3 regions of the Umezawaea sp. genome follow, and region 3 is predicted to be linked to each of the others. Evidence: riboswitches for the same ligand, from Rfam matches in the RefSeq annotation. Region 3 holds a riboswitch; each other region holds the start of a gene.
What was found. A riboswitch is a leader RNA that binds a small molecule or an ion and turns the genes downstream of it on or off. The one in region 3 is predicted to bind glycine.
Positions count from the first base shown of each region.

Region 1: linked by a shared signal. The riboswitch ahead of gcvH (glycine cleavage system protein GcvH) and the one ahead of gcvP (aminomethyl-transferring glycine dehydrogenase) in region 3 are both predicted to bind glycine.
Region 2: linked by a shared signal. The riboswitch ahead of gcvT (glycine cleavage system aminomethyltransferase GcvT) and the one ahead of gcvP (aminomethyl-transferring glycine dehydrogenase) in region 3 are both predicted to bind glycine.

Region 1 covers NZ_DBNGPQ010000083.1:39,826-43,092, reverse strand. The annotation lists gene AC156L_RS18865 (L-serine ammonia-lyase) at 1-796, opposite strand, end outside; gene gcvH (glycine cleavage system protein GcvH) at 796-1,176, opposite strand; glycine riboswitch at 1,331-1,423, opposite strand; gene ald (alanine dehydrogenase) at 1,655-2,767, shown strand; gene AC156L_RS18850 (TetR/AcrR family transcriptional regulator) at 2,791-3,267, opposite strand, start outside.
Region 2 covers NZ_DBNGPQ010000092.1:33,946-37,212, reverse strand. The annotation lists gene glyA (serine hydroxymethyltransferase) at 1-595, opposite strand, end outside; gene gcvT (glycine cleavage system aminomethyltransferase GcvT) at 616-1,716, opposite strand; glycine riboswitch at 1,834-1,928, opposite strand; glycine riboswitch at 1,929-2,016, opposite strand; gene AC156L_RS20630 (DUF3817 domain-containing protein) at 2,085-2,387, opposite strand; gene AC156L_RS20625 (hypothetical protein) at 2,414-2,770, opposite strand; gene AC156L_RS20620 (helix-turn-helix transcriptional regulator) at 2,879-3,267, opposite strand, start outside.
Region 3 covers NZ_DBNGPQ010000103.1:92,967-96,233, forward strand. The annotation lists gene AC156L_RS24335 (MerR family transcriptional regulator) at 1-344, shown strand, start outside; glycine riboswitch at 946-1,041, shown strand; gene gcvP (aminomethyl-transferring glycine dehydrogenase) at 1,204-3,267, shown strand, end outside.

The sequences.
Region 1 (3,267 bases), on a different contig from region 3:
CCCAGTCCATGACGCGCAGCGGGTCGGTGGCGAAGTGCTCGCCCGCCAACGCCTTGCGCATCTCGGCGGCGCGGCGGCGCACCTTCAGGCCGCCGGGCAGGATGCCGTGCTCGGTGCAGCCGCGTTCGACGCACTCCTGCATGACGTGCCAGATCCGCAGGAGCCCGGAGCGGATCTCGCCCTCGCCGCGCCACGACTGCTCGTTCTCCAGCATCACCGAGCTGATGGACAGCCCGGTTTCCCTGGTGCGGGCCAACAACTGGTCGCCGGTGAGGAACGGGTGGGCCAACGGGGTGTCGTCGGCCTTGATCTTGTCCGCGCCGCTGGCGTGCTCGTCCACGACGAACCCGCCGCCGACCGAGTAGTACACGGCGTGGTCGAGGGACCCGTCGTCCGAGAACGCCTCGAAGCGCATCCCGTTGGGGTGCACGGGAAGCGACTTGCGGCGGTGCATGACGAGGTGCTTGTCGTGGACGAAGGCGATCTCGTGCGCGCCGCCCAGCCTCAGCCGCCCGGTCCGCTTGATCTCCTCGAACCGCTCGTCGGCCGCCGCCGGGTCGACCTCCTCGGGCCTGCACCCCTCCAGGCCCAGCAGCACCGCCTTGGGGCTGCCGTGACCGTGGCCGGTCGCGCCGAGCGAGCCGAACAGCTCCGCGTGCACGCGCGTCGCGCCGTCCAGCAGGCCGCGCGAGCGCAGCCGGTCGACGAACATCGACGCGGCGCGCATCGGGCCGACGGTGTGCGAGCTGGAGGGTCCGATGCCGACGGAGAACAGGTCGAAGACGCTGATCGCCATCAGCTGCCCGTCAGTTCCACGTACTTCGCGGCGGTGAGGAGACCCTCGGCGTTCTCGACCCGGACCTTGAACAGCCACCCGGCCGCGTACGGGTCGGAGTTGATCAGCGCCGGGTCGTCGACGACGCCCCCGTTGACCTCCACGACCTCACCGCTGACCGGCGCGTACAGGTCGCTGACCGACTTTGTCGACTCCAGCTCGCCGCACACGTCGCCGGACGTGACGCGCTCGCCGACCTCGGGCAGCTGCACGAAGACCAGGTCGCCCAGCGACTCGGCGGCGTAGGACGTGATGCCGACCGTGACCGGCTCCTGCGTGCCGGGCGTCCAGTCGACCCATTCGTGTTCGGGGGTGTAGAGCAGGTGTTCGGGGTGGTCCACAGCGGCACTCCACGGGGCTCGGGGCAGGCGCGCGACAACCGCGCCGACCTTGGGGTCGGTCCGACTCCCCCTCTGTCATGGGACCTGAGAGCTTCACCGCGCGAACGCGGCTTGCACCGTGGGTGCGCGCCCGGAGCGCGCTTTCCAGAGTCGCCTCGCCCGAGCGGTTCTCGTTGCCTGAGAGTGTGCGGGGTACTTGCTCCTTCGGCGCCCCGGCGACTGCCGGGGACTCTCCCGCTCGGGTTGCGGCGCCGCGAGGGCGCCCCGGCCGTTCTTCAGTTGGCGAACGTGCTGAAAGCTATGTGGCCGCAGATCGGGTGTCAACGCGCGCACGGACGGCGAAACCCGATCTCGTTGTGCCACGCGCACAAACCGACCCCTACGCGGTAGTGCCGCGAACACGATGACAGCGTGCTGGGCATGCCGGACCTTTGAACCAGCAGCCCAGCTCCCGCTCTCCGAGGTCGAAGGAGTCACCGTGCGGATCGCCGTTCCCCGCGAGGTCAAGAACCACGAGTACCGCGTCGCGCTGACCCCCGCCGGTGCCCACGAGCTGACCAGCCGCGGCCACGACGTGTTCGTCGAGGCGGGCGCGGGTCTGGGTTCCGCCATCACCGACGCCGAGTACGAGGCGGCGGGCGCGAAGGTGCTGGCCTCGGCGGACGAGGTGTGGGCCGAGGGTGAGCTGGTGCTCAAGGTCAAGGAGCCCGTCGCGGCGGAGTACCACCGGCTGCGCGCCGGGCAGGTGCTGTTCACCTACCTGCACCTGGCCGCCGACCTGCCGCTGACCGAGGCGCTGATCGCGTCCGGCACGACGGCCATCGCGTACGAGACGGTGCAGACCGCGAACGGCGCCCTGCCGCTGCTGGCCCCGATGTCCGAGGTCGCGGGCCGCCTCGCCCCGCAGGTCGGCGCGTTCGCGCTGATGAAGCCCTCCGGCGGCCGGGGCGTGCTGCCCGGCGGCGTGCCCGGTGTGGCCCCCGCGCGGGTCGTCGTCATCGGCGGCGGCGTGGCGGGGGTGAACGCCGCGACGATCGCCGTCGGCATGGGCGCCGACGTGCAGATCCTCGACACGAACGTGGACCGCCTGCGGCAGGTCGACGCCCAGTTCGGCGGCAAGCTCCGCACGATCGCCTCCAACGCCTACGCGGTCGAGCAGGCCGTGCGCGAGGCCGACATGGTCATCGGCGCGGTGCTCGTGCCCGGCGCCAAGGCACCGAAGCTGGTCAGCAACGACCTGGTCGCGCGGATGAAGCCCGGTTCGGTGCTCGTCGACATCGCGATCGACCAGGGCGGCTGCTTCGCCGACTCGCGCCCCACGACCCACGCGGACCCGACCTTCCAGGTCCACGAGTCCGTCTTCTACTGCGTCGCGAACATGCCCGGCGCCGTGCCGCGCACCTCGACCTACGCGCTCACGAACGTGACGCTGCCGTACGCGGTCGCGCTGGCCGACAAGGGCTGGCAGCCCGCGCTGCGCGCCGACGCCTCCCTCGCGCCGGGCCTGAACGTGCACGCCGGCCAGCTCGTCAACCTCCCGGTGGCGGAGGCGCTCGCGCTCCCGCACACCCCCCTCGACCAGGTCGTCTGACCACTGCGGGACGGGCCGGGCAGCTACCTGTGCGGCTGCCCGGTTCGCGTTTCCAGACCCGCGAGCACGCAGTCGAGGCCGTGGTCGAACTGCGCGTCGGCCTCCCACAGCTCCGTCAGGACGAACTGGCTCGTGAACAGCGGGAAGCGCTCGCGGTACCGCTCGACCAGCACCGCGATCCACGCCGGGTCGGGCTGCCCGGCGGGGGACGACTGCTCGGCCCACCGCACCTCGGAGGACGCGAAGCCGGTCACGAAGCTCATCAGGGTGCTGGCCGCGCGGCTCGACTCGACCTGCGAGAGCCCGGTGCCCACCAGCACCGCCAGCACCGACTCCGCCAGCCCTACCGCGTTCGGCCCGATGTTCGGGTAGAGCCCCTGGAGGTGCGGGAGCCACGTGTGGCGGTGGAACAGCTGCCGGAAGTGACTCATCAGGCCCCGCAGCGCGTCGGTCCACGCGCGGTCGAGGTCCGGCGGGCCCACCTCGCCGAGCACCTCGTC
Region 2 (3,267 bases), on a different contig from region 3:
GGAACGCGCCCACGGAGTCCGCGATCCGGCGGAACTCCGCGAAGTCCAGCTGGCGGGGGTAGGCCGACCAGCCCGCGACGATCAGCTTCGGCTGGTGCTCCTGGGCGAGGCGCTCGACCTCGGCCATGTCGACCAGACCGTCCGAATCGGACACGTGGTAGGGCACCACGTTGTACAGCTTGCCGGAGAAGTTGATCCGCATGCCGTGCGTCAGGTGACCGCCGTGGGCCAGGTCGAGGCCGAGGATCGTGTCGCCGGTGTTCAGCAGCGCGAACATCGCGGCGGCGTTCGCCTGCGCGCCGGAGTGCGGCTGCACGTTGGCGAAGCCCGCGCCGAACAGCTCCTTGATCCGCGCGATGGCGAGCCGCTCGACGACGTCGACGTTCTCGCAGCCGCCGTAGTAGCGGCGGCCGGGGTAGCCCTCGGCGTACTTGTTGGTGAGCACCGATCCCTGCGCTTCGAGGACCGACACCGGGGTGAAGTTCTCCGACGCGATCATCTCCAGCGTGTTCTGCTGGCGGGCGAGCTCGGCGGCGACGGCTTCCGCCACCTCCGGGTCGAACTCCGCGAGGGAGGTGTTGAAGTGGTCCGACATGTGGTCTCCCTTGGGACGGATCAGTTGGCGCGCTTGTAGAACGGCAGTGCGACGACCTCGACGGGCTCCTGCCTGCCCCGGACGTCCACCGCCAGCTTGGTGCCGGGCTCGGCGCTGCCCTTGGCCACGTAGGCCATCGCCACCGAGTACCCGAGCGTCGGGGAGAGGGCCCCGCTGGTGATCTCGCCGACCGCGGCGCCGTCGGCGTCCAGCACGGTGTACCCGTGCCTCGGCGCCCGGCGTCCCTCGGTCTTGAGACCGACGAGCGTGGTGTCCACACCGGACTCCGCGACCTTCGCCAGCGCGTCGCGCCCGACGAAGTCGCCGGGCTTGTCGAGCTTCACGACCCGGCCGAGGTTCGCGTGGTACGGGGTGCGGGAGGTGCTCAGTTCGTTGCCGTACAAGGGCATCCCGGCCTCCAGGCGCAGCGTGTCGCGGCAGCCGAGGCCCGCGGGCTTCAGGCCGTGCTCCTCGCCCGCCTCCAGGAGCGCCGCCCACACGGCGGGCGCGTCGGCCGGTGCCGTGAACAGCTCGAAGCCGTCCTCGCCCGTGTAGCCCGTCCTGGCCAGCAGCACCGGGGTGCCCGCGACCTCGGTCGGGTAGGAGGCGTAGTACTTCACCGTCGCCAGGTCGGTCGGCGTGAGGCCCGCCAGGATCGCGGTGGAGTTCGGCCCCTGCACGGCGAGCAGCGCGTAGTCCGTCGACCGGTCGACCACGGCGGTGTCGAAGCCCTTCGCGCGCTCGACCAGTTCGCCGAACACCAGCGCGGCGTTGGAGGCGTTCGCGACGACGAGGTACTCGGTGTCGCCCAGCCGGTACACGATCAGGTCGTCCAGCACACCGCCGTCGGCCTGGGTGATCATGGTGTAGCGGGCGCGGCCGACGCCGATCGCGGAGCAGTGGCCGACCAGCGCGTGGTCGAGCGCGGCGCCCGCCTCCGGGCCCTCCAGCACGATCTCGCCCATGTGCGTGAGGTCGAACAGCCCCGCCGTCCGGCGGACCGCGTGGTGCTCGGCCAGCTCGCTGTCGTAGCGCAGGGGCATCCGCCAGCCCGCGAAGTCGGTGAACATGGCGCCCAGCGCCTCGTGCTCGGCGTGCAGCGGCGTCCGACGGCTTTCCATCTGGGTGGATCCTCCCTGGTGGGCATGCTCAACGGCCGACCGCGCCGCGGGGGCGACCGGTCGACCGGCGGCGGGCAGTGGGGACACGGTCATCGGCGAGACTCCTCCTGTGAGCGAGCCTCCCCCTCTGTCATGAGCCTGAGAGCTTCGACGCGCGAGCGCGACTTGCACCGTGGGCGAGGCGCACGGGTGCGCCTGCTTTTCAGAGTTGCCTGCGTCGCGCGGTACCGGTGCCTGAGAGATTCCGGGGAGGAGTTGCTCCTTCGGCGCCCCTCGCGGGGACTCTTCCGCGCGCCATCGACGGCCGTGTTCAGTTGATACCGCCAGACGCTATTCGCAGGCCGTGCCGCAGGTCAACAGGGGTCGCCTCACAGGGGGACGCCCTCCCGGACGCGCTCGACCACCTTGCGCTCCGCGTAGAACGACAGGAACGGGATCGTGCCCGCGAGCAGGACCAGGATCGTGCCCTTGATGGACCAGCGGGCCTTGAGCCCGAGGTCGACGGCGATCACCAGGTAGATGGCGTAGAGGAAGCCGTGGACCGGACCGACGAGCTTGATCATGCCGGTCGAGTCGCCCACGTACTTGAAGAGCATGGCCACGACCAGCAGCAACAGGCCCACACCGACCACGTAGGCCATGAACCTGAACCGGTTCAACGCACCGCTCATCGCCCGTCCGACCGCCTTCGTTCCGCTTACCGCTGGTCCCGCGCGTTCAGCTCGGCGAGGTAGCGGTTGTAGACCGCCAGCTCGTCGTCGGTGTCCACGACGGGAGCCCTGACGGCGTCAACGGTAACGACAGGCGCGGGTGCGACCACGGGCGGCTCGGCTTTGCGCTGCGCGTCGAGCTTGCGGATGCGCCAGACCATGAAGGCCGGGAAGAGTCCGAACAGCGGCCACTGCAACACGTAGCCGAGGTTCTGGAAGGTCCCGCTGGCGGATTCGAACCTCGTCCACTGCCACCACGCGAGACCGCAACAGCCCACCAGCGCGACCGCGCACACCAGAGCGATGCCCAGGCGCTGGGGGGTGATGAGAGGACCGCCGGTCACCTCTCCAAACTAGCACCGGCGGTACTGCGGCTGGAGGTCCAGGGCCGGGTGACCCAAGGGTTGGGGCTCCGCTCGGAGCCCACTCCCGTATCCGGACCGCCGACCGTCCTAGGCCACGCCGTCCCGGCGTTGCCGCTGCAACCTGGCGACGCACCACGCTGCCGCACTACCCCGACGCAGGTGCTGGAGCACCGTCATCGGGCCGAGTCGACGACCCAGGTCCGCGGGCAGGAGCCCGGCCACCCGGTAGTCCAGAGCGCGCTGGTCCAACGGGCTGATGCCCGCGTCCCACCACTGCTCCGCCTCGGCGAGGTCGCCCACGAGCTGCCAGTAGCTCGCCGCCGCCTCCAGGAGGACCTCGGGCACCTCGGGTGCCCTCCTCCGCATCGCCGCCACGTACGCGGGGCTGGCCGACTCGACCCGCACCACTCCACGTGGACCACCGTTCGCCCGCTGCGAGGGGATCCCCGGCGACGCGCTGGGTGGTGCCTCCGCCA
Region 3 (3,267 bases):
ACATCCTCGTCCTCAAGGTGGTGAAGCGGCTGCTGGACACCGGTGTCTCGTTGCAGAACATCAGGGTCGCGGTAGACCACCTCCGCAAGCGCGGCGTGCAGGACCTGGCCAGGATCACGTTGTTCAGCGACGGCACGACGGTCTACGAGTGCACGTCCCCCGAGGAGGTCGTCGACCTCCTCCAGGGCGGTCAGGGCGTGTTCGGCATCGCGGTGAGCGGCGCCATGCGGGAGATCAGCGGCACCATCCACGAGTTCCCCGCGGAACGCGCGGACGGCGTGGAGGTCGACGCCGTCGGCAACGACGAACTGTCCCAGCGCAGGCGCAACCGGGCCATCGGCTAGCTGTCCGGAACCCGTCGGACCGCGGTGGTGTCGGAAGCGCCCGAACGCCGCTGGTCTTCACGACCGCGGCCGTGGCTCCCCACACCGCCGCGGCCCGCTCGTCCCAGGGGGAACGGTCGATCCGGACCGGGTCGACCGCGGATGGTTTCGTCACGAATCGAACGACCACTCCGGTGTCGCGCGTCCGCTGACGCACCGGAGTCCTTCCGCTTCGTGGAAGCAGTGTCGTCGCCGCTCCTCGTCACCTCGCGCGGTCGAGCCCGACGCCTTCTTGTGGCCCAGTACGGGCCGGTCGAGTCCGGGGGCTTCTTGTCGCCCCGCGCGGTCGAGCCCGACGGCTTCTTGTGGCCCCGCGTGGTCGGGTTGAGTCGACGGCTCCTCGCCCGGTGGACCCGCTCACGGGGACCATCGCACTCGCCGGTGAGGCCGGGGCGCGGTGGCCCCTCGGCCGGTGAGCCCGTCCGCGGTGGCCGCCGCCGAGCCCCGTCCAACGCCCCGCCCACCCCCTCGTCCCGCCGCGTCCGGGTGTGACGTGCGGTGATCCGCGTCGCGCCCGCGCTACCCGTGCGGTGCCAGGCGGTACGATCGGCCGGTAGTCGCATGACCCCGTGCGGGAGAGTCCGGACCCGGCGAGGTTCGGCGCCGAAGGAGCAAATCCTCCCCGGAACCTCTCAGGCGCAAGGACCGCACGGGATAGACGCCTCTGGAAAGTGGGCCGGTTTTTCGGTCCCGCCGACGGTGAAAGCCCGGTTTCGGCCGGGTGAAGCTCTCAGGCGCCCGCCGAGCGGGTTGGAGACAGAGGGGGAGGGCAGACGGCAGAAGTGTGTCCGTAGCCCAACCCTCGCCGGAGGCGCCTTCCATGACGCAGGACCGCATTCCTCTCGCCGCTCTCGAGCACGGCACCCCGTTCGCCGACCGCCACGTGGGCCCCCGGCCCGCCGAGCTGGCCCGGATCCTCGATGTCATCGGTGTCGGCTCGCTGGAGGAGTTGGCGCAGCGGGCGATCCCGCCGTCGATCCGCGAGGGCGACCTGGTGCTCGACCTGCCCGCGCCCGCCACCGAGACCGAGGCGCTGGCCGAGCTGCGCGAGCTGGCCGGGCGCAACCGGCCGATGACGCAGATGATCGGCCTCGGCTACTACGGGACGATCACGCCGCCGGTCATCCGCCGCAACGTGCTGGAGAGCCCGGCCTGGTACACGGCCTACACGCCGTACCAGCCGGAGATCTCGCAGGGGCGGCTCGAAGCGCTGCTGAACTTCCAGACGATGGTGGGCGACCTGACGGCGCTGCCGCTGTCGAACGCGTCGATGCTGGACGAGGCCACCGCCGCCGCCGAGGCGATGACGCTCGTGCGCCGCGCAGGCAAGTCGAAGTCGACGAAGTTCGTGGTCGACGCCGACACGCTGCCGCAGACGCTGGCCGTGATCGAGACCAGGGCCGAGCCGCTGGGCATCGAGATCGTCGTCGCGGACCTGTCGCAGGGCATCGAAGGACTCGGCCTGGGCGGAGACTTCTTCGGCGTGCTGCTGTCCTACCCCGGTGCGTCCGGCGTGGTCCGCGACCACGAGTCGGTGATCGCCGAGGTGCACAAGGCGGGCGCGAACGCGGTCGTCGTCGCCGACCTGCTCGCGCTGACGCTGCTGCGCCCGCCCGGCGAGATCGGCGCGGACGTCGTCGTCGGCACGACCCAGCGCTTCGGCGTGCCGATCGGGTTCGGCGGACCGCACGCCGGCTACATGGCCGTGCGCACCGGCCTGGAGCGGCAGCTCCCCGGCAGGCTCGTCGGGGTGTCCGAGGACGCCGACGGCAACCGCGCCTACCGGCTGGCCCTCCAGACGCGCGAGCAGCACATCCGCCGCGAGAAGGCGACCTCCAACATCTGCACCGCGCAGGTGCTCCTCGCCGTCATCGCCTCGATGTACGGCGTCTACCACGGCCCCGACGGCCTGCGGGCCATCGGCACGCGCGCCCACCGGATGGCCACGGTGCTGGCCGCCGGCCTGGTCGAGGGCGGCGTGGACGTCCTGCACGGCGAGTTCTTCGACACGGTGCAGGCGCACGTGCCCGAGCGCGCGGCAGCGGTCGTCGACGCCGCGCGAGCGCTCGGCATCAACCTCCGACTGGTCGACGACTCGACCGTCGCCATCGCGTGCGACGAGACCACCACCCGCGCGAACCTGGTCGACGTGTGGCAGGCCTTCGGCGTGCAGGTGCCGGACGTGGACGCGCTCGACGCCGACACCGCCGACGGCATCCCCGCCGAGCTGCGCCGCACCTCGGAGTTCATGACGCACCCGGTGTTCCACCTGCACCGCTCGGAGACGGCGCTGCTGCGCTACCTGCGCGCGCTGTCCGACAAGGACGTCGCGCTCGACCGCAGCATGATCCCGCTCGGCTCCTGCACGATGAAGCTGAACGCCACGGCCGAGATGGAGCCCATCACCTGGCCCGAGTTCGCCGACCTGCACCCGTTCGCCCCGGCCGAGGACGCCGAAGGCCTGCTGGCACTGGTCAAGGACCTGGAGGACTGGCTCGCGGAGGTCACCGGCTACGACGCGGTCAGCATCCAGCCGAACGCGGGCAGCCAGGGCGAGTTCGCCGGACTCCTCGCGATCCGCGCCTACCACCGCGGGCGCGGCGAAGCGGCCCGCGACGTCTGCCTCATCCCGTCCAGCGCCCACGGCACCAACGCCGCCAGCGCCGTCATGGCCGGGATGCGCGTGGTCGTGGTGAAGTGCGACGACAAGGGCAACATCGACCTCGGCCACCTGCGCCAGACCGTCGACGAGCACCGCGACGACCTCGCCGCGATCATGATCACCTACCCGTCCACGCACGGCGTCTACGAGGACACCGTCCGCGAGGTCTGCGCCCTCGTGCACGACGCGGGCGGCCAGGTGTACGTCGACGGCGCGAACCTC